One region of the Kitasatospora sp. NPDC049258 genome, then DNA from elsewhere that is predicted to be linked to it. Evidence: riboswitches for the same ligand, from Rfam matches in the RefSeq annotation. Region 1 holds a riboswitch; each other region holds the start of a gene.
The links. A riboswitch is a leader RNA that binds a small molecule or an ion and turns the genes downstream of it on or off. The one in region 1 is predicted to bind cobalamin.
Positions count from the first base shown of each region.

Region 2: another riboswitch for cobalamin. It lies ahead of AB0K43_RS07430 (prenyltransferase/squalene oxidase repeat-containing protein); the one in region 1 lies ahead of AB0K43_RS05755 (cobalamin biosynthesis protein).
Region 3: another riboswitch for cobalamin. It lies ahead of metE (5-methyltetrahydropteroyltriglutamate--homocysteine S-methyltransferase); the one in region 1 lies ahead of AB0K43_RS05755 (cobalamin biosynthesis protein).
Region 4: another riboswitch for cobalamin. It lies ahead of AB0K43_RS22945 (ribonucleoside-diphosphate reductase subunit alpha); the one in region 1 lies ahead of AB0K43_RS05755 (cobalamin biosynthesis protein).

Region 1 is NZ_JBFAQT010000004.1:219,430-227,242, reverse strand. It holds gene AB0K43_RS05770 (hypothetical protein) at 96-1,535, opposite strand; gene AB0K43_RS05765 (alpha/beta fold hydrolase) at 1,778-2,893, opposite strand; gene AB0K43_RS05760 (XRE family transcriptional regulator) at 3,051-3,740, opposite strand; cobalamin riboswitch at 4,017-4,190, shown strand; gene AB0K43_RS05755 (cobalamin biosynthesis protein) at 4,291-5,208, shown strand; gene AB0K43_RS05750 (cobyric acid synthase) at 5,419-6,945, shown strand; gene AB0K43_RS05745 (putative cobaltochelatase) at 6,970-7,813, shown strand, end outside.
Region 2 is NZ_JBFAQT010000006.1:15,612-23,424, forward strand. It holds gene AB0K43_RS07415 (ATP-binding cassette domain-containing protein) at 1-1,147, opposite strand, end outside; gene AB0K43_RS07420 (CbiQ family ECF transporter T component) at 1,144-2,331, opposite strand; gene AB0K43_RS07425 (hypothetical protein) at 2,336-3,307, opposite strand; gene AB0K43_RS07430 (prenyltransferase/squalene oxidase repeat-containing protein) at 3,304-6,180, opposite strand; cobalamin riboswitch at 6,287-6,419, opposite strand; cobalamin riboswitch at 6,480-6,603, shown strand; partial or broken gene AB0K43_RS07435 (adenosylcobinamide amidohydrolase) at 7,183-7,452, opposite strand; gene AB0K43_RS07440 (hypothetical protein) at 7,618-7,813, opposite strand, start outside.
Region 3 is NZ_JBFAQT010000006.1:47,705-55,517, forward strand. It holds gene AB0K43_RS07535 (putative Ig domain-containing protein) at 1-177, shown strand, start outside; gene metE (5-methyltetrahydropteroyltriglutamate--homocysteine S-methyltransferase) at 232-2,616, opposite strand; cobalamin riboswitch at 2,702-2,928, opposite strand; gene AB0K43_RS07545 (short-chain fatty acyl-CoA regulator family protein) at 2,989-4,407, opposite strand; gene aceA (isocitrate lyase) at 4,752-6,044, shown strand; gene aceB (malate synthase A) at 6,194-7,804, shown strand.
Region 4 is NZ_JBFAQT010000029.1:42,156-49,968, forward strand. It holds gene AB0K43_RS22930 (histidine phosphatase family protein) at 1-223, shown strand, start outside; gene AB0K43_RS22935 (helix-turn-helix domain-containing protein) at 320-1,285, opposite strand; gene AB0K43_RS22940 (GNAT family N-acetyltransferase) at 1,594-2,106, shown strand; cobalamin riboswitch at 2,189-2,330, shown strand; gene AB0K43_RS22945 (ribonucleoside-diphosphate reductase subunit alpha) at 2,512-4,902, shown strand; gene AB0K43_RS22950 (ribonucleotide-diphosphate reductase subunit beta) at 4,923-5,918, shown strand; gene def (peptide deformylase) at 5,987-6,619, opposite strand; gene AB0K43_RS22960 (hypothetical protein) at 6,719-7,705, opposite strand; gene AB0K43_RS22965 (HD domain-containing phosphohydrolase) at 7,812-7,813, opposite strand, start outside.

The sequences.
Region 1 (7,813 bases):
CCAATGCCGAAGGGCCCGGATCCACCAGGATCCGGGCCCTTCGGCATTGATCGTCGTCGGACGGTGGCTACCTACGCGCCGCCGCGGTGGACCGGCTAAGCGCCGCCGCGATGGACGCTGAAGGCCGAGCGCCGGGCCGCCCGGGCCACCGCCGGGTCCGGGTGCACCCCGGCGACCGCCGTGAGCACCGAGGCCGCCCTCGGGTGGCCGGACTGCCGGGCCCGGTTGAAGAGCCGGACCGGCTCACCCGCCGAGGCGCCCTCCACGTGCCCGACCAGCAGGCCGGTCTCGCCGTGGTCGAGCACGGCGGCCGCGGTGTCCACCCAGAGCCAGGCCGCGTCCTCCGCGCCCAGCACGTCGGCCGGGGAGACCCCGCCCTCGTCCAGCTGCTCGGCCAGCCAGAGCAGCGCGTACGGGCGCAGCACCGCTTCCTCGACCGCGCCGCGCACCGCCGCCTCGGCCGTCCGGCCGGCCACCCGGAGCGCCTCGAAGGCCAGGCCCCGGACCAACGCGTCCTCGCCGCGGGCGGCGTCCAGCAGCTCGGCGACGGCCCGGTCGGCGGGGCGGGCGGCGACCCAGGCCCGGTACTCGGCGCGGGCGGGGCCCGGCGAGTAGTCGGCGCAGGCGCTGAGCAGCTCGGGTGCGCTCTGCTCGATGTGCCCGGCGGCGGTCTGCGCCACCGTGCAGATCTCCTCCAGCTTGGCCCGGACCGCCCAGTGCCCGAGCGGCGACAGCTCGGCCGCCTCGTCGCTGCGGGTCAGTGCGCCGACGGCGGCCAGGCCGTCCAGCATCCAGTCCAGGACCGCGGCGACGTCGCCGGAGGCCGGCAGGGTGTCGATCTGCGGCTCGCGGCAGGTGCCGCGGACCGCGGAGACCGCGGAGGCCGCGTGCGGCACGGGCGAGAGCGGGCCCGCGCCGACGGCGACCCCGACCCGGCGCTCGTCGAGGCCGCGCCGCAGCAGCTCCAGCAGCTCGCTGTCGGGGACCGGGCCGTCCACCAGGTGCAGGAAGGAGAGCAGCTGGGGCGCCTGGTCGACGGCCTGCCCGGCGAGCACCGCGAAGACGCCGCGCATCGCGGCGGGCGGCACCGGGGCGAGCAGCGTCCAGGCGTCGAACAGCGCCGACCAGCCGCGGACCACGGCCTCGTCGTCGTGCTCCCAGGCGTGCAGCCGCCAGCCGGGGCCGGCGCCGTTGTCGCGGAGCTCGACCAGGCCGATCTGCAGGGCCTGGCCCCAGGCCTTGGCGGCGGCGCCGACGGTCATGGCGAGGGCCAGCCCGGCCGCCCGGGCATCGTCGGGCAGCAGCTCCCCGCGCTTGTCGACCTCGCCGAGCTCGCCCGCCCAGCGGGCGATCCGGACCGCGTCGGCGAGCATGCGCCGGGCGAGCGGGGCCAGCTCCGCGGGGGCGGGGAAGCCGTCGGGTACGGGTACCCTGCCACGCCCGGGCTTGGGCTGGGGGGTACGGCGGCGGGCTGCGGCGGGGCTGCCCTGGATTGCGCTGTCGGCACGGCGGACCGTGCCCGGCAGACGGGTCACCGTCGCACCGGTACGGATCGTCGGCGGTAGCGGGGCATCACGGTCGCGCGGGTTCCGAGACGTCACGCCGTGCAGTCTTCCCCTTGTACGGGCGTTCTGTCACATCGGGTGCGGCGCGTCTTTGCGGCGGACGGCCCCGGGCCGGTCCCGGATTCGGGCAAGGGCCCGCAAACCGGGCCGAGCCCACTTGACATCCGCCCCGTACACGACAACAAAATCGGGGCCGCCGCGGCCGCTCCGGCTCAGAGCAGCGGGGTGAGCCAGCGCCGGAGGTTCTCGGTGTAACGGTCCGGATCGGCGTTCCACAGCGCCGCGTGCCCCGCTTCGGGGACGCTGTAGAGGCTCACCAGGTTCTCCCGCCGGCGGGCCAGCCGCTCGGCGGCGGCCCACGGGGCCACGGCGTCGTCCGGGCTGTGCATCAGCAGCACCGGGACGTGCAGGTCGCTGCCGTCCGCGAGCCGGGCGAAGTCGGCCAGGTCCACCCCGGAACGGCCCTGGGCGGCCAGCGCGCCCAGCTCGGCCACCGCGGCCGGCGCGCCGGTGCGGGAGGCCACCCGGCGGACCGTGGCCGGCCAGTCCAGCATCGGGGAGTCCAGCACCAGCCCGCTGACCGACTCCCGCCAGTCCGACCGGGCCGCCGCCTGGAGCGCGATGGTGGCGCCCAGCGACCAGCCGTACAGCACCACCCGGCCCGCGCCGGAGGCCAGCGCGGTGCGGACCGCCGCCTCGACGTCGAGCCACTCGGTCTCCCCGAAGTGCCCGAGGCCGTCGGGGGAGGCCGGGGCGCCCTGGTCGCCCCGGTAGGTGACGGTGAGGGTGGGCAGCCGGAGCGAGCGCAGCAGCGGGAGGACCGGCAGCGCCTGGGTCCGGTCGGCCGCCGGGCCGTGCACCAGGATCACCCAGGTCCCGCGGACCGCCGGGACGTACCAGGCCGGGAGCGGCCCGAGCTCGCCGGTCACCGTGGTGTCGGTGTACTCGATGCCGAGCGCGCCGAGCGGGTCGCCGACGTACACCCGAGGGGTCATCCGGACCTCCGTCCCGGCGACCAGGGTGCCCAGTTCGGCCCGCTCCAGCCGGCGGGTGACGGTCTGCACGCCGGTGCCGACCACCTCGCCGACCACCGCGTGGCCGCCCTCGCCCCACTCCAGGGCGTACCGGCCCGGCCGGACCGAGTCAGGGGTCCGGCTGAGGGTGACCAGGCCGGGGGCGAGGGCGTGCACCCGCAGGGCGGGCCGACCGCCGCCGGGTGCGATGCCGGGCCGCAGCACCCGGTCGGAGACCTTGCGGCCGAGCAGCAGGGCCGCCGCCCCGGCCCCGACGGCGGCGGCTGCCACGATGGCGGCGGTACCCCAACGCATACTGCTCCCCGGGTGCTGGTCGCGGATTCGGACGCGGTTCGATCCCAGTCCACCGCCCGGGCCGGGGCGCAGCCACCGGAAGCGGCCGTTCGAGGGGCGCGGGCGAGGGGTTCGGGCCAGGGGCACGGGCGAGGGGTTCGGGCCAGGGGCGCCGCCCTCAGACCGGGATCTCGGTGGGGCGCCGGGCGAGCAGTTCCCAGAACCGGACGGTCGGCGGCTTGCGCGGCTGCTCCTCGGCGGCCGGGGTGGCGGCGCCCCAGTGCATCGGCACCTGGTACTCGCCCTGAAGGTCCGCCAGCACCTGCGCGAGCACCTCCCGGCCGACCGGCACCAGCCGGGCGACCGGCTTCAGCTGGGCCTGCCAGCGGCCCTGCACCACCTGGCGCAGCCGCTGGTCCAGGTCGTCCTGATGGTCGGTGATCCGCACCAGGGCGCGCAGGCCGAGGCCGAGCACGTGGGCCAGCGCGCGGGTCTGCTCCTCGTCCCCGGTCCACCGGCCGGCGTCCTCCGCCTTCCGATAGGCCTGCTCGGTGACGCCGATCCGGCGGGCCGCCTGCTCCTGGCTCAGCTCCCGGGCCACCCGGAAGTCGCGCAGGCCGGCCGGCGGGGCGCCCATCAGCTGGCCCGGCGGACACCACAGGGCGCGGGCGAGCGCGATGAACTCCTCCTCGGACGGCCGGATCCCGCCGCTCTCCCAGCCGATCACATGGGCCGGCAGCAGCCGCACCCCGTGCGCGGCCATGCCCTCGACCACCTGTTCCGGGGTCAGGCCGAGCCCGGCGCGGTGGGCCCGGGCGGCCGCCGGGGAGAACGGCACCGGGGTGGGGTCGGGCTGTCTTCGTCGCATGGCACGAAACTAGGGGCGGGGCCGCGCACGCTGTACCCGCCGAACACACGAACCCCGGTTGGACGGTCGGACAGTGGCCTGGTCGATCGCACAGCCCGGGGCCGCCGAACGGCCGGACTACTCGGAGGTAGTGACGGCGGCCCGGGCGGAGCGCAAGCTACGCGGGTAGCGCACCGGGCTGCCCCGGGCCCGGGTGACCACCCGCCAAGGGCCCCGGTGAGCTGGGGCGATGGCATGTGATCAAACCCTCCGGCGGGCCGGTTGACTCCCGGTCGAAGCCCGTGGTGGGATCCTTGGGCCATACGGAGGCATGGAGAGGAAGCCGGTGCGAGTCCGGCGCGGTCCCGCCACTGTCACCGGGGAGCACGCTCGGCCCGGCCGCTTCGGCCGGGACGCGGGAGCGCGTCCGCCCCGGAAGCCAGGAGACTCTCGCCGCCGTTCGTCGATCCAGGGCGCGGACCCTGAGTGAGGACACGCGAGCCATGCAGGCTGCCCCGAACCGAGCTTCGCTCGCTGCGCCGTGCGCCGGCTGAGCCCGGCCGCCCCCTATCTGCTCGGCGCCGTCGTCGGCCACCTCGCGGACGCCCGGTACGGCGACCCGCGGCGCGGCCACCCGGTCGCCCTGTTCGGCTCGGCCGCCGGACGGCTGGAGCGGGCCCTGTGGCGCGACCACCGGGGCGCCGGCGCCGCCTACACCGCCGTCTGCGTGGGCGGCGTGGCGGCCGGCACCGCACTGGCCGGACGGGCGCTGCGGCGCTCCCCGCTGGGCCGGACCGCGCTGGCCGCCGCCGCCACCTGGACGGTGCTCGGCGGCACCTCGCTGACCCGGGAGGCCAGGACCGTCGCCGGCGCGCTCCGGGCCGGCGACCTGACGGCGGCTCGGGAGCGGCTGCCGCACCTGTGCGGGCGCGACCCGAGCGGCCTGGACGAGCAGCAGCTGGCCCGGGCCGTGGTCGAGTCGGTCGCCGAGAACACCGCCGACGCCGTGGTGAACGCCCTGGTCTGGGGCGCGCTGGCGGGCGCCCCGGGGCTGCTGGCCTTCCGGGCCGTCAACACCCTCGACGCGATGGTCGGCCACCGGTCGGCCCGGTACGCCCGGTTCGGCTGGGCCTCGGCCCGGCTGGACGACGTGGCCGGCTGGCCGGGCGCGCGGCTCACCGCGCTGCTCGCGGTGGCCGCCTCGCCGGAGCCCCGGCGGGCCTGGCGGATCTGGCGGCGGGACGGCTCCGCCCACCCCAGCCCCAACGCGGGGCAGGCCGAGTCGGCCTTCGCGGGCGCCCTGGGCGTACGGCTCGGAGGCACCCTGCAGTACGGGCCGCGGACCGAGCACCGGCCGGTGCTGGGGGCGGAGCTGCGGCCGGTCTCGGTGGACGACATCGAGCGGGCCTGCGTGCTCTCGCGGCGGGTCGGCGTGCTGGCGCTGGTGGTGACGTCGGGGGTGGCGTTGCTGAAGCGGCGCCGCTCATGAAGGGCGCTCTGCGCGGGCGGGCAACCACCGGGGGCGCGGGGAACCGCGCGAGATCGGACGTGACGGCGCCGCACCTGCCGCAGCGCGCAGATCCTCGCGCCCCTGAGGGTGCCCGAGTGCCAAGGAGCGGTGCCCGGGTGCCAAGGAGCGGTGGCCCTGAGGGTGTGCGGGTGCGGAGCAGGGGTGCGGGACGACGGATGGGAGGCGGGCATGGGTAACGCGCTGTTGGTGGCCGGGACGACCTCGGATGCGGGGAAGAGCGTGGTCACGGCGGGGATCTGCCGGTGGCTGGTGCGGCAGGGCGTGCGGGTGGCGCCGTTCAAGGCGCAGAACATGTCGCTCAACTCCTTCGTCACCGCGGACGGCGCCGAGATCGGCCGGGCCCAGGCGATGCAGGCCGCCGCCGCCCGGGTCGAGCCGGCGGCCGCGATGAACCCGGTGCTGCTGAAGCCGGGTGCGAACGGCCGCAGCCAGGTGGTGCTGCTCGGCCGGGCGGTGGCCGAGGTCGGGGCGCTGGACTACCGGGAGCGCAAGCCCGTCCTGCTGGAGCGCGCGCTGGAGTGCCTGGCCGACCTGCGCCGCCGGTACGACGTGGTGGTCTGCGAGGGCGCCGGCTCCCCCGCCGAGATCAACCTGCGGGACCGGGACATCGCCAACATGGGCCTGGCCACCGCCGCCGGGCTGCCGACCGTGGTGGTCGGCGACATCGACCGCGGCGGGGTGTTCGCCGCCATGTACGGCACCCTGGCGCTGCTCTCGGCCGAGGACCAGCGGCACGTGGCCGGCTGGTTCGTCAACAAGTTCCGCGGCGACGCCCGGCTGCTCGCGCCCGGCCTCGACATGCTGCACCGGCTGACCGGCCGTCCGGTGCTCGGCACCCTGCCGATGCTGGCCGGCCTGTGGCTGGACGCCGAGGACTCGCTGGACCTGACCACCGTGGTCGAGCAGAAGGCGTCCGGCGGGCCGCTCGGGGCGGACGTGCTGCGGGTGGCCGTGGTGCGCTTCCCCCGGCTGTCCAACTTCACCGACCTGGACGCGCTCGCCCAGGAGCCGGGCGTGCTGGTCCGCTGGGCCACCCGGCCCGAGGAGCTGGCCGACGCGGACCTGGTGGTGCTGCCCGGCACCCGGGCCACCGTGGCCGACCTGGCCTGGCTGCGCGAGCGTGGCCTGGAGGCCCCGCTGAGGGCCCGTGCGGCCGCGGGGCAGCCGGTGCTCGGGGTCTGCGGCGGCTACCAGATGCTGGGCCGCGAGATCACCGACGAGGTGGAGTCGAAGGCGGGCACGGTCGAGGCGCTCGGCCTGCTGCCCACCCGGGTGGTGTTCGGCGCCGAGAAGGTGCTGGCCCGGCCGGTCGGCGAGGCGTACGGCGAGCGGGTCGAGGGGTACGAGATCCACCACGGGGTGGTGGACGTGGCGGGCGGGGAGGCGTTCGTCTCCGACGGCGCCGGGCAGGCCATGGACGGCTGCCGCCTCGGCTCGGTGTGGGGCACCACCTGGCACGGCGTGCTGGAGAACGACGCCTTCCGCCGGGCACTGCTGCGCGAGGTGGCGGCGCTGGCCGGCCGGGCGTTCGTCCCCGCACCGGACACCTCCTTCGCCGCCGCCCGCGAGGAGCGACTGGACCGCCTGGGCGACCTGATCGAGGAGCACGCGGACACCGACGCGCTGTGGAAGCTGATCGAGGGCGGGGTGCCCGCCGCGGGCACCCTGCCGTTCGTCCCGCCGGGGGCACCGTGACAAGTCTGGAGAGTGGCACGACTGATGAGTGACGTCCGATACCCGTTCACCGCGATCGTCGGCATGGCCGACCTGCGGCTCGGGCTGCTGCTCAACGCGGTCTCACCGGCGGTCGGCGGGGTGCTGGTGCGCGGTGAGAAGGGCACCGCCAAGTCCACCATGGTGCGCGCGCTGGCCGGGCTGCTGCCCTCGATCGCGACCGTCGAGGCCTGCCGGTTCGCCTGCGACCCGGCCGCGCCGGACCAGCAGTGCCCGGACGCCCCGCACACCGCGCCCGGCACCGAGCTGCGCCCGGCCCACCTGGTGGAGCTGCCGGTCGGCGTCTCCGAGGACCGGATCGTCGGCTCGCTGGACCTGGAGCGGGCCCTCGCCGAGGGCGTCAAGGCCTACGAGCCCGGGCTGCTGGCCAAGGCGCACCGCGGCGTGCTCTACATCGACGAGGTCAACCTGCTCCAGGACCACCTGGTGGACCTGCTGCTGGACGCCGCCGCGATGGGCCGCTCGTACGTGGAGCGCGAGGGCGTCTCCGTCCGGCACGCGGCCCGGTTCCTGCTGGTCGGCACGATGAACCCGGAGGAGGGGGAGCTGCGGCCGCAGCTGCTCGACCGGTTCGGGCTCACCGTGGAGATCGCGGCCACCCGGGACGCGGCCGAGCGGGCCGAGGTGGTCCGGCGCCGGCTCGCCTACGACGCCGACCCGGCGGGCTTCGCCGCCCGGTTCGCCGGCCAGGAGCAGGAGCTGGCCGAACGGATCACCACCGCGCGGGAGTTGCTGCCCGAGGTCGAGCTGGGTGATCCGGCGCTGCGCCAGATCACCGCCGTCTGCGCCGCCTTCGAGGTGGACGGCCTGCGGGCGGACATCGTGATGG
Region 2 (7,813 bases), on a different contig from region 1:
CCAGGTACAGCAGGTCGGTCGGGGTCTGCGGGACCAGGCCGACCAGCCGTCGGGCCTCGGCCGCGGAGACCTTCTTGGGATCGCTCGCCGCTCCGCCGCCCGCCCGGGTGACCCGGACGCTGCCGCCCTGCCGGGGGCCGGAGCCCTGCAGGGCCCAGAGCAGCGAGGACTTGCCGGAGCCGTTGCGCCCCATCAGCGCGGTGATCTGGCCCGCCCGCAGCTCCAGGCCGACCTCGCGGACGGCGACCACCTGACCGTGGCGCACCACGACCCGCTGCGCGGACAGCACCGTCGGGCCCTCGACCGGCTCCCGGCGCGGCGGCGGGACGGGGTGCCCGGTCAGCCGCTCGCGCAGCGGTGCGGCGGCCCGGCGGGCGTCGCGGACCGACAGCGGCAGCGGTCGCCAGCCGGCCAGGCGGCCGAGGTCGACCACCGGCGGGGCGATCGCCGTGTCGGCGAAGATCTCGGCGGGCGGCCCGTAGCGCACGGTACCGTCACCGGGCAGGTGGGCGACCCGGTCCGCGTACTGGACGACGCGCTCCAGCCGGTGCTCGGCGAGCAACACGGTGACGCCGAGGTCGTGCACCAGGCGGGTGACGGCCGCCAGCACCTCCTCGGCCGCGCTCGGGTCGAGGGCGGAGGTGGGCTCGTCCAGCACCAGGATCCGCGGATGCGCGGTGAGCACCGAGCCGATCGCGACCCGCTGCTGCTGCCCGCCGGAGAGCTCGTGCAGCGCGCGGTGGCGCAGGTCGGCGAGGCCGAGCAGATCGAGGGTCTCCTCGACCCGCTTACGCATCACCTCCGGCGCGACCGCCAGCTGCTCCATCGCGTAGGCGAGCTCCTCCTCGACGGTGTCGGTGACGAACCCGGCCAGCGGGTCCTGGCCCACCACGCCGACCACGTCCGCGAGTTCGCGCGGTGGGTGGTCGGCGGTGTCGCGGCCGTCCACCGTCACCCGGCCGTGCAGGGTGCCGCCGGTGAAGTGCGGCACCAGGCCGTTGACCGCACCCAGCAGGGTGGACTTGCCGGCCCCGGTGCGGCCGACCACCAGGCAGAGTTCGCCCTCGGGGATGTGCAGGTCGACGTCGCGCAGCACGGGGGCACGGTCGCCGTCGTACACCACGCTGACCTGGTCGAAGCGGATCACTTGGTCACCTCGGTGCGGGTGCGGTCGGTGCCGGTCGCGGGGCCGGCGGGCCGCCGGCCGGGCAGGGCGGCGGGCGCGGGTGTGCGGCCGGGCGGCGGGGAGAGCACCCCGGCGGCGCCGGCGAGCAGCACGGCCAGCACCGGCACCACCGGCAGGGTCGGCCAACTCAGCGGGTACAGGGACGGGTTGAGGTCGGTGGCGGAGTACCCCACGCTGACCGAGAGCAGCACGGCAGCGCTCACCCCGCAGCCCGCGACGCCCCACTCGGCGGCCCGCCACGGATCCGGCCGGTAGGTGGTGCGCCGCACCCGGCGCCCGCCGAGCGCCAGGCCCCCGGCGCACAGCGCCGAGCCCGCCGCCAGCGCGGGCAGGCCCAGCAGCGGCGGCGCGGTGCCGTCGAGCAGCCCGTACACGCCGGCGCACAGGCCGCCCATGCCGAGCAGCATCAGCGCCCCGGTGGCCCGCCGGGAGGCCCGGGTGGCGGTGCCCGAGCGGCCGTAGCCCCGGGAGTCCATCGCGGCGGCCAGGTGCAGCGAGCGCTCCAGCGCGTCCTCCAGGACCGGGACGACGATGCTGCGCAGAGCACGGATGCCCTTGCTCCGGCCGGCCCGCAGCCGCCGCGCCCGCACCACCCGCTGGACGCTCTGCACCAGTTGCGGGGCGACGCTGACGGACACCGTGACGGCGACCCCGAGCTCGTACAGCGCCCCGGGCAGCACCCGCAGGGCGCGCTTGGGGTTGGCCAGGGTGTTGGCCGCGCCGATGCAGCACAGCAGGCAGGCCAGCCGCAGGCCGTCGGTGGCGGCCGACAGGGTGGCCTCGAGCGAGACCGGACCGCCGATCCGGATGCCCGCGTACCAGGCGGGGGTCGGGATGTGCGGGAGGGAGAAGATCAGGTGGTCGTGCGGGGTGATGCCGGTCGCGAAGACGCAGCGGAAGGCCACCCGGATCGCCACCACGGTCAGCGCCAGCCACAGGTAGTACGTGAAGCCCCGGGCCCACGGCGCCTCGGTGCGGCGGGCGGTGACCACGTAGCCGAGCACGGCGAGCACCAGGAAGAGCAGCAGCGGGTTGGTGGTGCGGCTGGCGGCGGTGGCGAGCGCGAGCGCCCAGATCCACCAGGCGAACGGATGGAGGTCGCGCGGCACACGGCGGCCGGCGGTGTTCCGGTCGAGCTGGGGCACCGGATCACTCGGCCCGTCGTCGGCGGCGCAGCGCGGCGACCGCGGTGGCGGCGCCGAGTGCCACCACGATGGCGGCACCGGTCACCGCGGGGGCGATCGAGCCCGCCGAGTGCGGGGCGTCGGCGGCCGGGGCCGCGTCCACCACGGTGGTGCCCGTGCTCGGGGTCGCCGGGTCGGTCGGTGCGGCGGGGGCGGCGGAAGCAGCGCCGGTGGGCGCGTCCGAGGGGGCCGGGGCGCTCTCGGAGGTGGTGGGCCCGGCCGGGGCGGTGCCGCTCGGGGAGGTGCCCGGCTGCGGGGTGGTGGCGGCCGGGGGCGTCCTGGCGCCGCCGCCCCTGCTGCTCCCGTCCGAGCCGCCGCCCGACCCGCCGCCGGCGGGCGGGGTCGACGGGGGCCTGGGCGCGGTGCTCTGGCCGGCGCCGGCGCCGGGCGGCGGGTTGTGGGCGCGGACGGTGTCGGGCGAGAAGGTCGGCCGGCCTTCGGTGCCCTCGATGTTGGTCCCGCCGAAGATCCACAGATCGACGCTGCCGGGCTTGGGCTGGTAGCTCATCGCCCCGAGCTGGCTGTAGGACCAGGTGTTCTGACCCGGGTCGGCGTGCCAGTACGACCAGTACGCCGTGGCCGGCGGGGTCAGCACGCACTTCTCCTGATCGGGCGTCGGGTACTGCTTGCCGCCCTGGAACCCGCTGTAGCCGATCCGGCAGATGAACGCCGGGCCGTCGTGGCCGGTGCCGGCGGTCTTCCAACCGCCCTGGTTGAGCAGGGCGTAGCCGGTGGTGGGCGTGGTGCCGCAGGAGCGCAGCAGCGGGCCGCCCCAGTGGCCGAGGTCCACGGCCAGCACGACGCCGGAGGTGGTGGTGCACTGCTCGATCGGCAGCGGGGCGGCCGCTGCCGGGGCGGCGCCCGCCGCGGCCCCGCCGAGGGCGAGTGCCAGGGCGGCGGTGGCGCGGGCGAGGGCGCGCCGGGCGCGGCGGATCACCGGTGCCGCCCGGTGGCGGCCGCCGTACGCCGGCGGGTGGCGACCAGGACCCCGCCGCCCGCCGCGGTGAGCAGCAGGGCCGGGATCACCAGGCCGAGCACGTCGGTGCCGGTCCAGGCGAGGCTGGAGTCCTCGGCGTCGGCCGAGTCGCCGGTGCCGCTCAAGGTCCGGGTGTCGGAGGGCACGGGCGCCGTGGTCGTGGCCGGGCCCCGGCCGGTGGCACCGGAGCTGCTCGGCGCGGGCGAGGCGGAGCCGCTGCCGCTCGGGGACGCCGAGGCGGACGGCGACGGCGACCCGGAGGCGGACGCGGACGGCGAGGCCGAGGCGGACGGCGATCCGGTCGGGGTCGGCGTGGTGGTGCCGAGGTCCCGGTGCAGCGTGCCGAAGGAGATGCCGGTGACACCGCCGAGCGCCTGGGTGGAGGCCCGGACGTCGGAGCCCTGCTGCCCGGCGGAGGCGACGTTGAACCCGCCGTCGGCGTTCTGCCGGCCGGCCAGGAACTCGATCGCCTTGGCGATCTGCCCGGCGTACGTGCCCTGGCGCAGCGTCATGCCCTGGACGGCGAGGGCGGCCGAGTTGGTGGAGTCGCCGGCCGCGCCGGGGAAGCCGCCGTCGGCCTGCTGCTGGGTGGCCAGCCAGGCGAGGCCCCGGTCGACGGCCTTGGCCGCCTCGTCGCCGGGGACGAGCGCCAGGGCCATCACGGCCATCGCGGTGCTGTCCACGTCGGAGTCCCCGGTGGCCGGGATGAGGCTGGGCCAGGAGCCGTTGGCGGCCTGCAGGCTCTTCAGGTAGGCGATCGGCGCGGCGGCGTGCTCGGCGTCCCCGGCGCGCAGCTGGGCCAGCACGCCCAGGGACTGCGAGAACACCGAGGTGGCCCAGGTGTAGTTGCCCGCCTCCGCGCAGCCGGTGTCGGCGTCGACGTGGGCGCAGACCGCCTGGGCGAGCGCGGCGATCAGGTCGTGGCCGCCGAAGGCGCGCGGGTCGCGGCCGACCACCTCGGCGAGCAGTGCCTCCTTGCCGATCGAGCCGCCACCGGCGTACTCGGTGCCGACACCCGTCCAGTCGTTGACGGTCCGGTCGTTGGCGTCCTTGCCCTGCTGGTCGAGGAAGTCGACGATCTTGCGCAGGGCGGCGTCGTCGGTGCCGGTGGCGGCGAGCGCGTAGGCGCCGTCGATGGTGAGGCCGAAGTCGCCGAAGGTCGGGAAGGCCTCGTAGTAGTGACCGTCGATCAGGTGGGCCGGGTCGGTCAGGTAGGAGCTGCCCTTGACCAGGTCGGGCGTGCGGCTGGGCTGCGGGGTCGGGGTGGTGGTGCCGCCGAGGTCGTGCCGGACGCTCACCGGGTCGGTGCCGGTGAGGGCCAGGATCGCCTGCTCGGTGGCGGCCGGGTCCGAGTCGGTGGTCCACTCGTCCGGGCCGAAACCGCCGTCCTGGTGCTGCCGGGCGGCGAGCCAACTCTTCGCGGCGGCCTGCTCGGTGGCGTGGCCGGTGGCCCGCAGCCCCTGGGCCGCGCCGGCGGTGCTGGAGGTGTCGCCGCCGGAGGCGCCGACGTACGGGAGGTAGGAGCCGTCGGCCTGGTGGCCCGCGGCGAGCCGGTCGGCGGCCTGCCGCACCAGTCGGTCGTGGCCGCCCGCCCTGCCCAGCGCCAGCACGGCGAGCGCGGTGTTGGCGGGGTCGGACTCGCAGTTCCCGCCCTCGACGATCATCGCCCCGGCGATCCCGCCGTCGGCGCAGCGGAGCGCGTCGAAGCGGCTCAGGGTGGCGGCGGGCGGGGCGACCTCGCCGCGCAGCAGGGCGATGACGCCGAGCGCCTGGACCCAGGGGGACGCGGCGCCGAGGAAGTCGCCCGCAGCGGTGCACTTCCCGTCCTCGCCGGCCGCGGCGCAGACGTGGTCGGTCAGCGCGGCGAGCAGGTCGTGGCCGCCGAACGCGCGGGGGTTGCCGCCGGTGCTCTCGGCGACGAGGGCCAGCAGGGCGGCGGCGCGGGAGTCGGGCCTGCCGTGCGGGCCGTCGGGGAGCAGGAAGGCGTCGGCGTGCGCCTGGAGGAACGCGACCACCTTGCGCAGGGCCGGGTCCTGGCTGCCGGCGGCGGCGAGGGCGATGGCGGTGAGGGAGGTCCTGGGGAGGTCGGGGCCCTCGAAGGCCCAGTTCTCCATGTGGTCGCCGTCGACGAGTTGGCCGGCGAGCCAGGCCGCCGCGGCGGCGGCGGGGTCACCGGTGGCGGGCGGCGGACCGGTCGGGCTCGGGGAGGCCGACGCGGATGCCGATGCGGACGCGGACGCGGACGCGGAAGGGCTGGCGGTGTTCTTCGCCCGGACCGAACCCGGGGTGAACGAGGGCGCCCCGCCGGTGCCGCCGATGTCGGTCCCGCCGTACACCCAGGCCTCCACCTCGCCCGGCTTCGGCTTCTGGGTGCCGGCGCCGAACTGGCTGTAGGACCAGGTGTCCCGGCCGGGCTCGGCGATCCAGTACGACCAGTAGGCGGCGGCCTGCGGGGTGTTGACGCAGGGCTCCTCGGCCGGGGTCGGGTACTGGGTGCCGCTGCCGAAGGTGCCGCTGCCGAGCCGGCAGATGAAGGCGGGGCCGTCGTGCTCGGTGCCGGCGGTGGTGAACCCGGCGTTGTGCAGCAGGTTCATACCGGTGGTGGGGTGGGCGTCGCAGCCCCGCACGACGCTGCCGCCCCAGTGGCCGAAGTCGACGGCGACCACGGCCCCGGTGGTGGCCGTGCACTCCTCGATCGGGTCCGCGGCCGCCCTGCTGGGGTGGCCGAGCAGCACGGTGGTGCCCGCGGAGACCGCGATGGCGCTGGCGAGCAGCAGGGAGGCGAGACCGCGGCCCCGGCTGCCCTGACTCGTACGAATGCTGCTGACCCTCACCGGCGACTCCCAGGTCGGTCGAGGCGGGGTACGACGGCGCAGCCGACCGGGCCCAGGTGAAGGGGTCCGGTCCGGACCGCGTCGTAGTCCGCGACGACGCACGTGTTGCTGACTTGCCCCTCGGCGCAGGCATTCCGGCTCACCCGCCGCGAAGGGCGGGTCTACGGTTGCGGGTCAGCGCCGGACTTCGACCGGCTTCCCCTGACTGCCGAGGATGAAAACCGGTTCATCAGACCATGGCGCCGAGCGGGGAGTCAACGAGGCGTCATGTCGCCTTCGACACCTCGTGAGCGGGCCTGACGTGCGATAGCGTCCCGGGTGGCCGAGTGGGGGAACCTGGTGCGAATCCAGGGCTGACGCGCAGCGGTGTGGGGCGGTTCGACGCTCCGAGCCCGAATGCCCGCCCGGCGCGCACCACGAGCGAAAGCCGGCCCACGCGATCCGGGCGGCGGCCGCCCCGCCGGCACGCGGTCCTCCGCGGGCCGCCGCCCGGGTCCGGTCGGCGCCCGCCACCCAAGGAGCCCGACCGTGCCCTTCCGTCTCTCCTCCGCCACCGTCGTCGCGCTGGCGAGCGGCGCCCTGCTGCTGTCCGCCGTGCCGGCCCGGGCCACCGCGTCCCCCGCCCAGATGTCCACCTCCAAGAGCACCGGCGTGACCTATCTGAAGTCGCTGCAGGCCGCCGACGGCAGCTACGTCACCGGGGGCGGCCTGTCCAACGAGTGGGCGTTCGGCGCGCTGGCGGCCGCCGGCACCGCCGCGGTCGACGTCACCCCCGGCGGCGACACCAGCAAGAACGCCCGCACCGTCTACCGCGACCAGCTGGCCGCCACCGGCTGGCCGAGCGCCTCGCCCGTGGTCACCGACTACGAGCGCGCCACCCTCAACGCGTACGCCGCCGGCATCGACCCGGCCCGGGTCCAGGTCGCAGGTCCGGCGGCAGCCGGGCCTCGGCCGCGCGTGGTCGGGCACCGGTCCCCGGACCCGGCGCGCGCGGTCCGCCTCCGCGCCCGCACGCACGGCGGCGTGGACGGCGCGGGCGACCCGGGCGCCCCACCGCGAGCGCGGTCCGCCGAACGGCTCCACGCCCGACCCCGGCCGCGGCTGGCGCACCGCCACGCAGACCGCCTCCGACGGCGTCCCGGAGCGGTCGTACCCGGCGTCCAGCAGCGCCTGCACCTTTGCCTCGGTGGCGGTGGCGGTGGCGAGCAGGTTCACCAGACCTGCGTCGGACACCGCAGCGGGTACGACGACCAGGATGTTGACGGTGCCCGGCACGAAGACGGCGCGCTCCGGCACCTCATGTCCGTCACCGCCGCCCCGACCGGCCGCCCTCGCCACGGCCCTGCTCGCCGACCGCCACCTCCACCGCCGCCTCCACCGCCGCCGAGCGGCCGCCGCCGGCTGACCCCGCCCGCCGGAAGGGTCCCGGTCGCCGACTCATGGCGCCGGGTCGGCGCCCTCGACGACCTGCCAGCCGCCGGCCAGGCTGCCCGGCAGCAGGTGGTGAACACCCGCCCCGCGAAGGGTCACCAGCGCCGTGAGACCGGTGTCGAGCGCCTCGACCGACCGCCCGTAGACGATGGCGCGGGTCAACTCCAGGTCGATCGTTCCCGGCACCTCGCCCCGGATACGC
Region 3 (7,813 bases), on a different contig from region 1:
GGCTCCACCACCCTGGCCACCTTCAGCAACCTCAACATGGCGAACGGCTACGTGCTGCGCAGCTACGACCTCTCCGCCTTCGCCGGGCAGAGCGTGACGATCAAGTTCACCGGCACCGAGGACAGCTCCCTGCAGACCAGCTTCGTGATCGACGACACCGCGCTCAACGTCTCCTGACACCACCCCGACGGGGGCCGCAGCCAGGCGCTGCGGCCCCCTGCGCGTGCGGCGTCAGCCGGCCAGTTCCGCGCGGACCTCGTGCGCCGCGGCCACCAGGTTCTCCAGCGAGGCGCGGGTCTCGCTCCAACCGCGGGTCTTCAGGCCGCAGTCGGGGTTGACCCACAACCGCTCGGCCGGGATGGCCGCCAGGCCGGCCCGCAGCAGCGCGGCGGCCTCCTCGGCGCTCGGCACCCGGGGCGAGTGGATGTCGTAGACCCCCGGACCGACCTCGCGCGGGTAGCCCGCCCCGGCCAGCTCGTGGGCCACCTCCATGTGCGAGCGGGCCGCCTCCAGCGAGATCACGTCGGCGTCGAGCTCCTCGATCGCGGTCATGACCGCGCCGAACTCGGCGTAGCACATGTGGGTGTGGATCTGGGTGTCCGCACGCACCCCCGAGGTGGTCAGCCGGAACGCCTCGGTGGCCCACTCCAGGTACGCCGGACGGTCGGCGGCCCGCAGCGGGAGCGTCTCGCGCAGCGCGGGCTCGTCCACCTGGATGACGGCGGCGCCGGCGGCCTCCAGGTCGTCCACCTCCGCGCGCAGGGCGAGGGCGACCTGCCGGGCGGTGTCGCCGAGCGGCTGGTCGTCGCGGACGAAGGACCAGGCCAGCATGGTGACCGGGCCGGTGAGCATGCCCTTGACCGGTCGGTCCGTCAGGTCCTGCGCGTAGCGGTACCAGTCGACCGTCATCGGGTGCGGGCGGGAGATGTCGCCGGCCAGCACCGGCGGACGAACGTAGCGGGTGCCGTAGGACTGCACCCACCCCTGCTGGGTGGCCAGGTAGCCCACCAGCTGCTCGGCGAAGTACTGGACCATGTCGTTGCGTTCGGGCTCGCCGTGCACCAGGACGTCGATCCCGGCCTTCTCCTGGTAGGCGATCACCTCCCGGACCTCGGCCCGGATCCGCTCCCGGTAGCCGGCGCCGTCGATCCGGCCGGCGCGCAGATCGGCGCGTGCCACCCGCAGCTCGGCGGTCTGCGGGAAGGAGCCGATCGTCGTGGTCGGCAGCAGCGGCAGGCCGAGGCGGGCGCGCTGGGCCTCGGAGCGCTCGGGGTAGGCCTGGGCGCGGCGGGCGTCCGCGTCGGTGGTGGCGGCGGCCTTGGCCCGGACGGCCGGGTCGTGGGTGAGCGCGGAGGCCGCCCGGGAGGCCAGGTCGGCCCGGTTGGCGGCGAGTTCGGCGGTGATCGTACGGGTGCCCTCGCGCAGGCCGCGGGCGAGGGTGGTGATCTCCGCGGTCTTCTGCCGGGCGAAGGCGAGCCAGCGGGCCACCTGCGGGTCGAGGTCACGCTCGGCGGTGGCGTCCAGCGGGACGTGCAGCAGCGAGCAGGAGGGGGCGACGTCCACCCGGTCGGCCAGGCCGAGCAGGGTGGCCAGGGTGGTGAGCGACTTCTCCAGGTCGTTGATCCAGATGTTGCGACCGTCCACCACACCGGCGACCAGCCGCTTGCCGGGCAGGCCGCCGACGGCGGCGAGGTCGGCCAGGTTGGCCGCGCCGGGGCCGGTGAAGTCCAGGCCGACCCCTTCGATCGGGGCCTTGGCCAGCACCTTCAGCGCCTCGCCGGCCCGGTCGAAGTAGGTCGTGACCAGCAGCTGCGGCCGGTCGGTGAGCGCGCCGAGGTCGCGGAAGGCCCGCGCGGCGGCGTTCAGCTCGGCCGGGGTGCGGTCCTGGACCAGGGCGGGCTCGTCCAGTTGGGCCCACTCGGCGCCGGCCGCGCGCAGGTCCGCGAGCAGCTCGGCGTAGACGGGCAGCAGCCGGTCCAGCAGGGTGAGCGGCTGGAAGTCGGCGGCCGTGCCGGGTGCGGGCTTGGCCAGCAGCAGGTACGTCAGCGGGCCGACCAGCACCGGGCAGGCCCGGTGACCGAGCAGGAGCGCCTCGCGCAGTTCGGTGACCGCCTTGGCGGAGTTGGCGGCGAAGACCGTGTCCGGCCCCAACTCCGGCACCAGGTAGTGGTAGTTGGTGTCGAACCACTTGGTCATCTCCAGCGGCGCGACGTCCTGGGTGCCGCGGGCCATGGCGAAGTAGCCGTCCAGCGGGTCGGCCTCGACCGCGGCGCGGTGGCGCGGCGGGATCGCCCCGACGGCGACCGTGGTGTCCAGCACGTGGTCGTACAGCGAGAAGTCGCCGGTGGGCACCTCGGCGACGCCGGCCTCGGCCAGCTGCCGCCAGGTGCCGCGGCGCAGCTCGGCGGCGACCGCCCGCAGCGACCCGGCGTCGACGCGGCCGGCCCAGTATCCCTCGATCGCCTTCTTCAGCTCCCGGTCCTGGCCCTGCCTCGGGTAGCCGTACACGGTGGCCTGCGGGGTGGTGGAACTCGATGACACGGAACTCTCCTTCGCGAGTCGCGTTGCGATCACGGCGGCACGCGCGAAGGGGACGGCAGTGCGGGCGCGGCACATCGAGGGTGCCCGCCGGCTCCGCCGACCTTCCCCCAGCCTTCGGCCGGGCGGTACCCCCACCGCGAGGTCGCCGAGATCACCGCTGCGGTCGCACACGGGCAGCGGCAGGTCTTCGGACTCGCGGGCGCGCCGGGCCTGTCGGTCTCTCCGGCACCTACTGGCCGTCGCTTCCCAGGCCCCCGTTGGGGCCCAGTGCACGTGACGGCGGTCGTTCCCACTCACCGCTGCGGGGCAGTCCCGGATTCACACCGGGTTCCCTCTTACGACGCACCTGCCTGGCGGGCAGGGCGAACCGACTGCGAGGCACAGCCTAGGCCCATCGAGGCGATCCCGGCCGGATTTGCCCGGATGGCGGATGGTGGCGCGGACACGTTACGGCGCCGGCCGGTCCGCCGGGTCCGGGTGGACCGGGTACGGGGCGAAGGTGCTGGTGTGCTCGTCGACCGCCAGCGGGCGGCCGATGGCGGGGGCGGCGCGCTGGGGGCAGGCGGGGCGTTCGCAGACCTTGCAGCCCAGGCCGATCGGGGTGGCCGCCGCCTGGTCCGCCAGGTCGAGCCCGGCCGAGTACACCAGCCGTGCGGCGTGCCGCAGTTCGCAGCCGAGGCCGATGGCGAAGGTCTTGCCCGGCTTGCCCCAGCCGCCGGGCGAGCGGGTCACCGCGCGGGCGGTCCACAGGTAGCGGCGCCCGTCGGGCATGGCGGCGATCTGGACGTGCACCCGGCCGGGGGCCGCGAAGGCCTCGTAGACGTTCCAGAGCGGGCAGGTGCCGCCGGTACGGGAGAAGTGGAAGTCGGTGGCGGACTGGCGTTTGGAGACGTTGCCGGCCCGGTCGACCCGGACGAAGGAGAACGGCACCCCGCGCAGCCGGGGCCGCTGGAGGGTGCTGAGCCGGTGGCAGACCGTCTCGTAGCCGACCCCGAAGTGGTCGGCGAGGTGCTCGATGTCGTAGCGCGCGGCCTCCGCCTCGGCGTGGAAGGCGGGGTACGGCAGCACGAGGGCGGCGGCGAAGTAGTTCGCCAGGCCGATCCGGGTGAGCGACCAGGCGGCGGAGCCCTCGGGGCTGTCCTGCGCGGCGAGTTCGCCGAGCAGGGCGTCGTGCTCCAGGTAGGCCAGCTGGGTGGCCATCCGGAAGGCCTGCTGGCCCGGGCGCAGCCGGCCGGACAGCCGCAGCACCCGGGAGCGCGGGTCGTACTCGTGCAGCCGCTCTCCGCCGGTGGCCAGCCGGACGCCGTGGCCGGACGCCAGCCGCTCGGCCAGCACCGTCCGCACCTCGCCCCGCCGCAGCCCGATCGAGACCGCCAACTCCTCTGCTGCCAGATCGAGTTGATGCATGTAGTTCCGGCGGCGGTAGAAGAACTCGCGGACCTGCTCGTGCGGGGTGCGGGCGGTGTCGATCGCCGGCCCGCGGTCGCCGGCGAGCACGGCGAGCTGCTCGGCGACGGCCCGGCGGCTGCGGCCCAGGTCCATCAGCACCCGGGCCACGGCGGGCAGCCGGGTGGCGAGCTCGTCCAGGTCGCCGGGGGTGACCCGGCCGGCGGCGAGCTCCTCGCCGAGCGAGTCGCGCAGGTCGGCGGTGAGCCGGGCGGTGTCCGGTGGGGCGAAGTAGCCGGCGTCGACGCCGAAGGCCTCGGTCAGCCGCAGCAGGACGGGCACGGTCAGCGGGCGGGCGTCGTGCTCCAGCTGGTTGAGGTAGCTGGGCGAGAGTTCGAGCAGCCGGGCCAGCGCCGCCTGGCTGAGCCCGCGGTCCTCGCGCAGCCGGCGCAGCCGTGCGCCGGCGAAGGTCCGTCCCATCGAGCCGTCTCCGTTCCTCGCCGACCGTTCGGGTGCGCCGCAGCATAGCCGGGCGCAGCGCCCGGAGCCTTCGCAGGCTTCGCAGATTCGCAGGATCCGCTTCGCAGAAGTTGGCAGCCGTCCACCGGTGACGGCCCGCCCCGGGACTGCCAGAGTCGGTGCTGCGGCCGGCAGGCGCACCACGAACGGCCCCCGCTGCCAGGCGTTTTCCGCCCCGGCGGCAGGGGCTGCGGGCGACAACGTCCCGGCAGCGCCGCTGCCTGCCCGGCGCCCCCGGCCGCACTTTCACCGAGCGAAGTGATCGGCCTCACGTCCTTCGCAACGAGCATCCTCGGGAGCAGACCATGACGCAGTCGGTCCGGCAGCAGCAGGAGCAGCAGGCGGCGCAGCTGGCCGCCCGGTGGGCGTCCGACCCCCGGTGGGCGGGCATCGAGCGCAGCTACACCGCCGCCGACGTGGTGCGGCTGTCCGGCACGGTGCGCGAGGAGCACACCCTGGCCCGGCGCGGCGCCGAGCGGCTCTGGCGGCAGCTGCACGAGCAGGACCACATCCACGCGTTGGGCGCGCTGACCGGCGGCCAGGCGGTGCAGATGGTGAAGGCCGGCCTCCAGGCGATCTACCTCTCGGGCTGGCAGGTGGCCGCCGACGCCAACCAGGCCGGGCAGACCTACCCGGACCAGAGCCTCTACCCGGCCAACTCGGTGCCCCAGGTGGTCCGCCGGATCAACAACGCGCTGCTGCGCGCCGATGAGATCGACGCGGCCGAGGGCAACGACGGGCCCGACTGGCTGGTGCCGATCGTCGCCGACGCGGAGGCCGGCTTCGGCGGCCCGCTGAACGCCTTCGAGCTCACCAAGGGCATGATCGCGGCCGGCGCGGCGGGCATCCACTACGAGGACCAGCTCGCCTCCGAGAAGAAGTGCGGCCACCTCGGCGGCAAGGTGCTGGTGCCCACCGCCCAGCACGTGCGCACGCTGAACGCGGCCCGGCTGGCGGCCGACATCGCGGACGTGCCGACGCTGATCGTGGCCCGCACCGACGCGCTGGCCGCCAACCTGCTGACCACCGACGTGGACGAGCGCGACGCCCGGTTCTGCACCGGCGAGCGCACCGCCGAGGGCTTCTACCGGGTCGAGCCGGGCATGGCGCCGGTGATCTCCCGCGGGCTGGCCTTCGCCCCGTACGCCGATCTGCTCTGGGTCGAGACCGGCACGCCGGACCTGGCGCAGGCCCGGGAGTTCGCCGAGGCCGTCAAGGCCGAGTACCCGGACAGGATGCTCGCCTACAACTGCTCGCCCTCGTTCAACTGGAAGGCGGCCCTGGACGACGACCAGATCGCCAAGTTCCAGCGGGAGTTGGGCGCGATGGGCTACCGCTTCCAGTTCATCACGCTGGCCGGCTTCCACGCGCTGAACCACTCGATGTTCCAGCTGGCGCGCGGCTACGCCGAGAGCGGCATGACGGCCTACGTCGACCTCCAGGAGGCCGAGTTCGCGGCCGTGCCGGAGGGCTACACCGCCGTCAAGCACCAGCGCGAGGTCGGCACCGGCTACTTCGACCGGATCTCCACCGCGCTCAACCCGAACGCCGAGACGCTCGCCCTGACCGGCTCCACCGAGGCCGAGCAGTTCCACTGAGCGGGCCGGGCCGGCCGGCTCCCCCACGGCCGGCCGGCCCCTGCTGACCTTCGCCCGGGGGTCCCGTTGAGGGACGGGACCCGCAGGCCGCCACCGCCCGGGGTCGCGTCGGCAGACGCGGCCCCGGGCCCACCTTCCTGGAGAGCCGGATGACCCTGACCAGCCGTATCGAGATCCTCGGCGAGCCCGAGGAGCGGTTCGAGGAGATCCTCACCCCCGAGGCGCTGCGGTTCCTGCTCCGCCTGCACGACGCCTTCGCGGCGCGCCGCGCCGAGCTCCTCGCCGAGCGCGCCCGCCGCGCCGCCGCCCTGGTCCTGACCGGGACCCTCGACTTCCTCCCGCAGACCCGCGCCGTCCGGGAGGACCTGAGCTGGCGGGTCGCGCCGACCGCGCCGGGCCTGGCCGACCGCCGGGTGGAGATCACCGGGCCGCCCGAGCGGCGGATGGCCGTGAACGCGCTCAACTCCGGCGCGCAGGTCTGGCTCGCCGACTTCGAGGACGCCACCGCCCCCACCTGGCACAACCTGGTCTCCGGCCAGCTCAACCTGCTGGACGCGATCGAGCGCCGGATCGACGACACCACCCCGGAGGGCAAGCGCTACCGGATCGGCGACACCCCCGCCACCATCGTGGTCCGCCCGCGCGGCTGGCACCTGGACGAGGCCCACCTGCTGATCGACGGCCGCCCGGCCGTCGGCGCCCTGGTCGACTTCGGCCTGTACCTCTTCCACTGCGGGCAGCGCCAGATCGACCGCGGCAGCGGCCCGTACTTCTACCTCCCCAAGCTGGAGAACCACCTCGAAGCCCGCCTGTGGAACGAGATCTTCACCTTCGCCCAGGCGCAGCTCGGCATCCCGCACGGCACCGTCCGGGCCACCGTGCTGATCGAGACCATCACCGCCGCGTTCGAGATGGACGAGATCCTCTACGAGCTGCGCGAGCACGCGGCGGGTCTGAACGCCGGGCGCTGGGACTACCTGTTCAGCCTGATCAAGAACTTCGCCGGCCAGGGCCCCCGCTTCGTGCTGCCCGACCGCGCCACCGTCACCATGACCCAGCCGTTCCTGCGCGCCTACACCGACCTGCTGGTGCGCACCTGCCACCGCCGCGGCGCGCACGCCATCGGCGGGATGGCCGCCGCCGTCCCGAGCAAGGACCCGGCGGCCGACGAGGCCGCCCTCGCCAAGGTCCGCCTCGACAAGGAGCGCGAGGCCGGCGACGGCTTCGACGGCTCCTGGGTCGCCCACCCCGGCCTGGTCGCCACCTGCCGGCAGGTCTTCGACGGCGTGCTGGGCGAGCGGCCGCACCAGCTCGACCAGGGCCGCGAGGACGTCGAGGTCACCGCCGCCGACCTGCTCGCCGTGCAGCGGATGTCGGTCGGCCTGCCGACGGGTGAGGGCGTGCGCTCCAACGTGGCGGTGGCCCTGCGCTACCTGACCGCCTGGCTCGGCGGCGCCGGGGCGGTCGCGGTCTTCGGCCTGATGGAGGACGTCGCCACCGCGGAGATCGCCCGCTGCCAGCTCTGGCAGTGGCAGCACCACTGCTCGCGGCTGACCGGCGGCTCCCTCGTCACCCCGGGCCTGGTGCGGCGGCTGATCGACACCGAACGGGCCGCCCTGCTCGCCGAAGGCGCCGACCCGGGCCTGGTCGACGACGCGGTGCGAATCCTCGCGGAGACCGCGCTCGGTGCGGACCTGCCCGCCTTCCTCACCACCGAGGCCTACGCCCGCCACCTGGTCCGCATCCGCACCGCGGCCTGAACCGCACCG
Region 4 (7,813 bases), on a different contig from region 1:
GCGCGACCTGGGCGAGGAGGAGGACGGCCACCCGGTGCTGGTGGTCGCGCACGACTGCACCGTGCTGATGCTGCGCTACATCCTGGACCGGCTCACCGAGCCCGACCTGATCGCCCTCGAACCGGTGCGCAACTGCTCCGCCAGCCGCTGGCGGGCCGACTGCGGCCGGCTGGTGCCGGACGGCTGGAACGACACCGGCCACCTGGACCGACCCGCCTCCTGACCCCCCTGCCCCGCCGCCCGACCGATCCCCTGCCCGACCGATCCCCTGCCTGACCGATCCCCTGCCCCACCGCTGCTCCGGCCCCGCCGCCCCGGCTCACCGGCCGGCGGGCTGCCCCACGCCGCCGAAGGCCCGCCGGTAGGCCTGCGGGGTGGTGCCCAGCCAGCGGCCGAAGTGGTGCCGCAGGGTGGCCGCGTTGCCGAACCCGCAGCGGGCCGCCACCGCGTCCACCGGCTCGCCGGTGCCCTCCAACAGGCGCTGGGCCAGCAGCACCCGCTGGCCGGTCAGCCAGCGGTGCGGGGTGGTCCCGGTCTCCTGCTGGAAGCGGCGGGCGAAGGTGCGCGGCGACATGTGCGCCCTGGCGGCCAGCTGGTCCACCGTGAGCTCCTGGTCGAGGTGGTGGCGGAGCCACTCCAGCAGGCCGCCCAGCGAATCGCCGTCCTCGGCCGGCAGCGGCCTGGCGACGAACTGCGCCTGGCCGCCGTCCCGGTGCGGTGCGACCACCATCCGGCGGGCGATCCCGCGGGCCACCTCGGGCCCCTGGACCTTGCGGACCAGGTGCAGGCAGGCGTCGATGCCGGCGGCGGTACCGGCCGCGGTGATCACCGGGTCCTCGTCCACGTAGAGCACGTCCGGCTCGACCGTGGTGAGCGGGAAGCGCGCGGCCAGCCGCTCGGAGTGCCGCCAGTGGGTGGTGCAGCGGCGCCCGTCGAGCAGCCCGGCGGCGCCCAGCAGGAAGGTGCCGCTGCAGATCGACAGCACCCGCGCGCCACGCTCCACGGCCGCCCGCAGGGCCTCGATCAGCGGGGCCGGGAACCCGTCCTGGATGCCGGTCGCGGCGGCGATCACCAGGTCGGCCTCGGCGATCCGCTCCGCGCCGTACGGTACGTCGACGCTGAAGCCGGCATGGGTGCGCAGCGGGCCGGGGCGGGCCGAGGCGAGCGCGAAGTCGTAGACCGGCAGGCCGTCGTCGCTCCGGTCCAGGCCGAAGATCTCGCAGGCCACCCCCAGCTCGAAGGGGTGGACCTCCTCCAGCACCACGGCGACCACGTTCTTCAGCATGGCTCCAGCATGGCGGTGGCAGGTTTTCGAGGCAAGTGGGCATTTCTGCCACTCGTCCGCCTGCGGGGCCCTCGCGAGAGTGGAGGCATGACCTCCTCAGCGCTCCACGGCGTGCTCGCCCTGGCCGGCGCGGCCGGCGCCTTCGGCCTGCTCGGCCTGCTGGTCGGCCGCGACCTCGACCGCACCGGCCGGCACGGCCGGGACAACTGGCACCGCTCCGGCGGCTACCCGGCCGACCCCGGTCTGCCGGACCGGCTGCACGGCACCCTGCCCACCGGCACCGACCCGGCCTTCGGCAGAATCGGGGCATGGACGCCGTCACCGATCTCGTCATCCGCCACGCCCGCGAGGAGGACCTCGCCCCGGCCGGAGCGCTCTGCGTCGAGGTCTACGTCGGCGAGGGGCACAGCAAGCCCGACGGCCCCTACGCCGAGCTCCTCGGGGACGCCCGGCGCCGGGCCGAGGAGGCCGAGCTGCTCGTCGCCCTCGATCCGGCCGGCGGACCGGGAGCCGTGCTCGGCTGTGTGACCTTCGCCGCGGGCGGCAACCCCTGGGCCGACATCGCCGAGCCGCACGAGGGCGAGATCCGGATGCTGGCGGTCGCGCGGGCGGCCCGCGGCCGCGGCGCCGGCGGCGCCCTGGTGCGCGCCGCGATGGCGCGCAGCCGGGAGCTGGGGCTCACCGGAATGGCGTTCTCCACCCGCCCGCAGATGACCGCGGCCCATCGTGTCTACGAACGACTGGGCTTCCACCGGGCCCCGGAGCGGGACTGGGAGCCGGCGCCCGGCGTCGGCGTGATCGTCTACTCCATCACATTCTGAGGCTCGGCCAGGGCCCGGTCCGGTGGCACAACGCAGTTGAGCGACCACGACACGCGGCACTACATCTGGTGGCGCATCCTGAGCCCGCCCACAACATGTATGCTCGCTCTCGCTGTCGACGCAGGGAAACCCGGTGGGAGTCCGGGGCTGCCCCGCAACGGTGAGCGGGCTTCGCAACACCCTGACCCGCGAGTCCGAGACCTGCCGACGGTGTGCCACACGGCTTCCCCGCAGATGCCTTGCAGCACCGCAGTACTTGTCCGGGCCTCGCGGGTGGGCCGGGGTGGGACCATGCGCGCCTGGTGATTCGGCGTGCCGCTCCGCCCTGTCCGCAACGGTCCGGCTGATCTCGTCCGCCGCCGCCACAGGAGAGAGTGCGCCTTGACCGTCGCTGCCTCAGTCGCCCTGCCGTCCCAGGGTTCAGCCTCCGTCGCCCAGACCGATCCCGGTGCCGCGCTGCTCCGGCTGCTCACCGACCGGAGCACCGACCTCCCCCAGGTGGACCCCGGCCACGTCGCCGCCGCCGCGCTGCGCGGCCGCCACGCCGGCTCCGACTTCGCGGAGCTGCGCGGGCTGGCCGTGGAGGCCGCCGCGTCGATGATCGCCGAGGACCCCCAGTACTCGAAGCTGGCCGCCCGCCTGCTGGCGCTGGAGATCTCGGACGAGGCGATCGGCCAGGGCGCCCTCTCGTTCTCCGCCTCGATCGCCGTCGGCCACGCCGAGGGCCTGATCGGCGACACCACCGCCGCCTTCGTGGCCCGGCACGCGGACGCCTTCGACGCGCTGATCGACCAGCAGGGCGACGACCGCTTCGAGTACTTCGGCCTGCGGACCGTGCAGTCCCGGTACCTGCTGCGCCACCCGATCACCCGCAAGGTGATCGAGACCCCGCAGCACTTCCTGCTCCGGGTCGCCGCCGGGCTGGCGGTCGGCGACAGCGAGAAGTCGGTGCGCGAGGTCGCCGAGCTGTATGCGCTGATGAGCGCGCTCTCCTACCTGCCGTCCTCGCCGACCCTGTTCAACTCCGGCACCAAGCACCCGCAGATGTCCAGCTGCTACCTGCTGGACTCGCCGCTGGACAACCTGGACTCGATCTACTCGCGCTACGCGCAGATCGCCCGGCTGTCCAAGCACGCCGGCGGCATCGGCCTGTCCTACAGCCGGATCCGCTCGCGCGGCAGCCTGATCCGCGGCACCAACGGCCAGTCCAACGGCATCGTGCCGTTCCTGCGCACCCTGGACTCCTCGGTCGCCGCCGTCAACCAGGGCGGCCGGCGCAAGGGCGCGGCCTGCGTCTACCTGGAGACCTGGCACGCCGACATCGAGGAGTTCCTGGAGCTCCGCGACAACACCGGCGAAGAGGCCCGCCGCACCCACAACCTCAACCTGGCGCACTGGATCCCGGACGAGTTCATGCGCCGGGTCAACGCCGACGCGGACTGGTCGCTGTTCTCCCCGGCCGACGTGCCCGAGCTGGTCGACCTGTGGGGCGCCGACTTCGACGAGGCGTACCTGAAGGCCGAGCAGGCCGGCAAGGCCGTGCGCACCATCCCCGCGCAGACCCTGTACGCCCGGATGATGCGCACCCTGGCGCAGACCGGCAACGGCTGGATGACCTTCAAGGACGCCTCCAACCGCGCCGCCAACCAGACCGCGCTGCCCGGCCGCACGGTGCACTCCTCGAACCTGTGCACCGAGATCCTGGAGGTCACCGACGACTCCGAGACCGCGGTCTGCAACCTGGGCTCGGTCAACCTGGGCGCGCACGTGGCGGACGGCGCCTCGGTCGAGGACCTGCTCGGCGCGATGGACTGGGAGCGGCTGGACGCCACCGTGCGCACCGCCGTGACCTTCCTGGACCGGGTCATCGACATCAACTTCTACCCGACCCCCGAGGCCGGGAACTCCAACTCCCGCTGGCGGCCGGTCGGCCTCGGCGTGATGGGCCTGCAGGACGTCTTCTTCAAGCTCCGGATCGACTTCGACTCGGCCGAGGCCAAGCAGCTCTCCACGCTGATCTCCGAGCGCATCATGCTCACCGCCTACGAGCGCTCCAGCGAGCTGGCCGAGGAGTTCGGGCAGCACAGCGCGTACGCGGAGACCCGGGCCGCCCGCGGCCAGCTGCACATCGACCACTTCGACACCGCCCCGCAGTGGAGCGGGCGCTGGGACGCGCTGCGCGCGAAGATCGCCACCACCGGCCTGCGCAACTCGCTGCTGCTGGCGATCGCGCCGACCGCGACCATCGCCTCGATCGCCGGTGTGTACGAGTGCATCGAGCCGCAGGTCTCCAACCTGTTCAAGCGCGAGACGCTGTCCGGCGAGTTCCTCCAGGTCAACCCGTACCTGGTGCGCGAGCTCAAGGAGCTCGGTGTCTGGGACCAGCAGACCCGGGACGCGCTGCGCGAGGCCAACGGCTCGGTGCAGGAGCTGAACTGGCTGCCGGCCGGCGTCCGTTCGCTCTACCGCACCGCGTGGGAGCTGCCCCAGCGCGCGCTGATCGACCTGGCCGCCGCCCGGCAGCCGTACATCGACCAGAGCCAGTCGCTGAACCTCTTCATGGCCGCGCCGACCATCGGCAAGCTCAGCTCGATGTACGCCTACGCCTGGAAGGTCGGTCTGAAGACCACCTACTACCTGCGTTCGCGTCCGGCCACCCGGATCGCCCAGGCCGCGTCCGGCGCCGCCCGCACCGCCGCCCCCGTGCCGGTGCCCTCCCCCACCCTCTCCCCGGAGGAGGAGGCGGCGCTCGCCTGCTCCCTGGAGAACCCCGAGTCCTGCGAGGCCTGCCAGTGAGTTCCGCCGACCGCGAGAAGATGCTGCTCGACCCCGGGTTCGAGCTGACCCTGCGTCCGATGCGCTACCCGTCGTTCTACGACCGGTACCGGGACGCGATCAAGAACACCTGGACCGTGGAGGAGGTGGACCTGCACTCCGACGTCGCCGACCTCGCCAAGCTGAGCGAGGGCGAGCGGCACATGATCGGCCGGCTGGTCGCCTTCTTCGCCACCGGTGACTCGATCGTCGCCAACAACGTGGTGCTGAGCCTCTACAAGCACATCAACTCGCCCGAGGCCCGGCTCTACCTGTCCCGGCAGCTGTTCGAGGAGGCCGTGCACGTCCAGTTCTACCTGACGCTGCTCGACACCTACCTGCCCGATCCCGAGGACCGGGCGGCGGCCTTCGACGCGGTGGAGAACATCCCCTCCATCCACCAGAAGGCGCAGTTCTGCTTCACGTACATGAACGCCGTCGACCACCTGGACTCGCTGCAGTCCAAGGACGACCGCCGGGCGTTCCTGCTCAACCTGATCTGCTTCGCGGCCTGCGTCGAGGGCCTGTTCTTCTACGGCGCGTTCGCGTACGTGTACTGGTTCCGCTCCCGCGGGCTGCTGCACGGTCTGGCCACCGGCACCAACTGGGTGTTCCGGGACGAGTCCATGCACATGGACTTCGCCTTCTCGGTGGTGGACACCGTCCGCTCGGAGGAGCCCGACCTCTTCGACGACCAGATGGCCAAGCAGGTCACCGAGATGCTGGAGGAGGCCGTCGAGGCCGAGCTCCAGTTCGCCCGTGACCTGTGCGGCGAGGGCCTGCCGGGCATGAACACCGAGTCGATGCGGGAGTACCTGCAGGCCGTGGCCGACCAGCGGCTCGCCCGGCTGGGCCTGCCGATCCGCTACGGGTCCAGCAACCCGTTCGGGTTCATGGAGCTGCAGAACGTGCAGGAGCTGACCAACTTCTTCGAGCGCCGGGTCTCGGCGTACCAGGTCGCGGTCGAGGGCTCGGTCGCCTTCGACGACGACTTCTAGACCGCGCCCCACATGCCGAAGGGCCGGTACCGGATCGCTCCGGTACCGGCCCTTCGGCGTGCCGCGGCTCAGTCGTTGGGCACGGTGGCGTAGCGGGCGGTGCCCTCGGCCATCTGCTTCAGGGCGTCCTTGCGGTCGCGCTTGGAGAGCCGGTCGATGTACAGGTACCCGTACAGGTGGTCGGTCTCGTGCTGCAGGCAGCGGGCGAAGAAGCCGGTGCCCTCGACCCGGATCGGGTTGCCGTCCTTGTCCTGGCCGGTGACCGCGGCGTAGTCCGGGCGGGCCAGGTCCATGTACGCGGTCGGCACCGAGAGGCAGCCCTCCGGCGAGTCGTCCAGCACCCGGCGGCCGGCCGGCAGGTCCTCCAGCACCGGGTTGATCACGTGGCCGATGTGGCGCACGCCCTCGTCGTCCGGGCAGTCGTAGACGAAGACCTTCAGGTCGACGCCGATCTGGTTGGCCGCCAGGCCGACGCCCTGGGCCGCCTCCATCGAGACGAACATGTCGTCGATCAGCGCGGCGAGTTCGGCGTCGAAGGAGGTGACGTCCTTGCACTCGCGGTGCAGGACGGGGTTGCCGACCACGGTGATCGGGCGGGCGGTGCCCCGGGAGAGGTCGGGCACCTCACCGATCACCTGCTGGGCCTCGGGCTCGGCGTGGTCGTGCTCGTGGTCGTGCTCGTGGTCGTGCTGGTCCGCCATGGTCGCTTCCGCTTTCGTGGATCTACCGAGATGTACCGCTCAAGGGTACGGCCCCAGGGTCACCGCCGGTCCTTACTCCCGGGAGCCCGCGGCCCGTTCTCAGCAGACCTCCTCCAGATCCCGGTACGCCCGGGTGGCGGGCGAACCGGCCACCCAGCGCTCCAGCAGGATCCGCACCAGCGCCGAGGGGGCGGCGATCCCGCACTCCCGCTCCACCAGCCAGGCCAGCCCGGCGCTGCCCTGGCTCAGGTGGCTCAGGTGGCCGGGGTGGAAGGCGTCGCCGTCGTCGTGCGGGTCGTGGTGCACGGTGCGGCCGTCGTCGATCGCCATCCGGCTCTCCGAACAGGCCCGGCACAGCAGCCGCACCGAGGAGGTCCAGTCCTCGGCCGCGTAGCCGGCGTCGGAGACCAGGCGCTCCAGCGCGTCCCGGTCACCCGCGGTGGCGGCCTGCAGCAGCACCACGTGGGTCGGCACCGGGGAGGGCGCCCAGAGCTCGATCTCGTCGAAGACCGGGTAGGCCACCGAGTCCGCGACCCGCTCGCCGTGCGGGGCGCCGTCGTGCAGCACCACCTCGCCCCAGCGGCGGCCGGAGGAGGGCAGCGGGATCGACAGCACCTCGATCCGGGCCGGGTCGAGCCGGCGGCCCCAGACCACCTCGGACTCACCGTCCGGGGAGAGCCGGACCGGGGTGGTGCCCAGATCCAGCTCGATGGTGCCCTCGGCCGCCGCCGGGCCGCCGGGCAGCCGCAGGCCGTACGCCTGCCAGGCCCGGCGGGCCAGCGGCCAGTCCTGCAGCGCGGTGGCGGTGATCCCGAGGTTCCACCAGTCCGGGGCGCCCTGGCCGCGGTCGAGCAGGGCGACGGCGCGCAGTCCGGCGGTGCGGGACTGCTCCCAGTCCCGGCGGAACTTGTGCAGCAGGGCCAGGTTGAACCAGGAGTCGGAGAGCCAGGGCTCCAGGTCCGCGGCCATCACCAGCAGGGCCCCGGCGTCCTCGTACCGGCCGTCGCCGATCAGCGTGAAGGCCCGGTCGGTCGTCTGCCGCCAGGTGGCAGACGGCCGGTGCCGTGTGCGGTGGAAGATCCTCACGTTCCGTCCCTGCCGTTTGTCGTCACCGGGTCGCCCCGCCTCGGGTGTTCCCGCCACGACCGCATCCAACCACGGCACCCGTGACGCGCGCTTCCCGCGCGGCCGTTC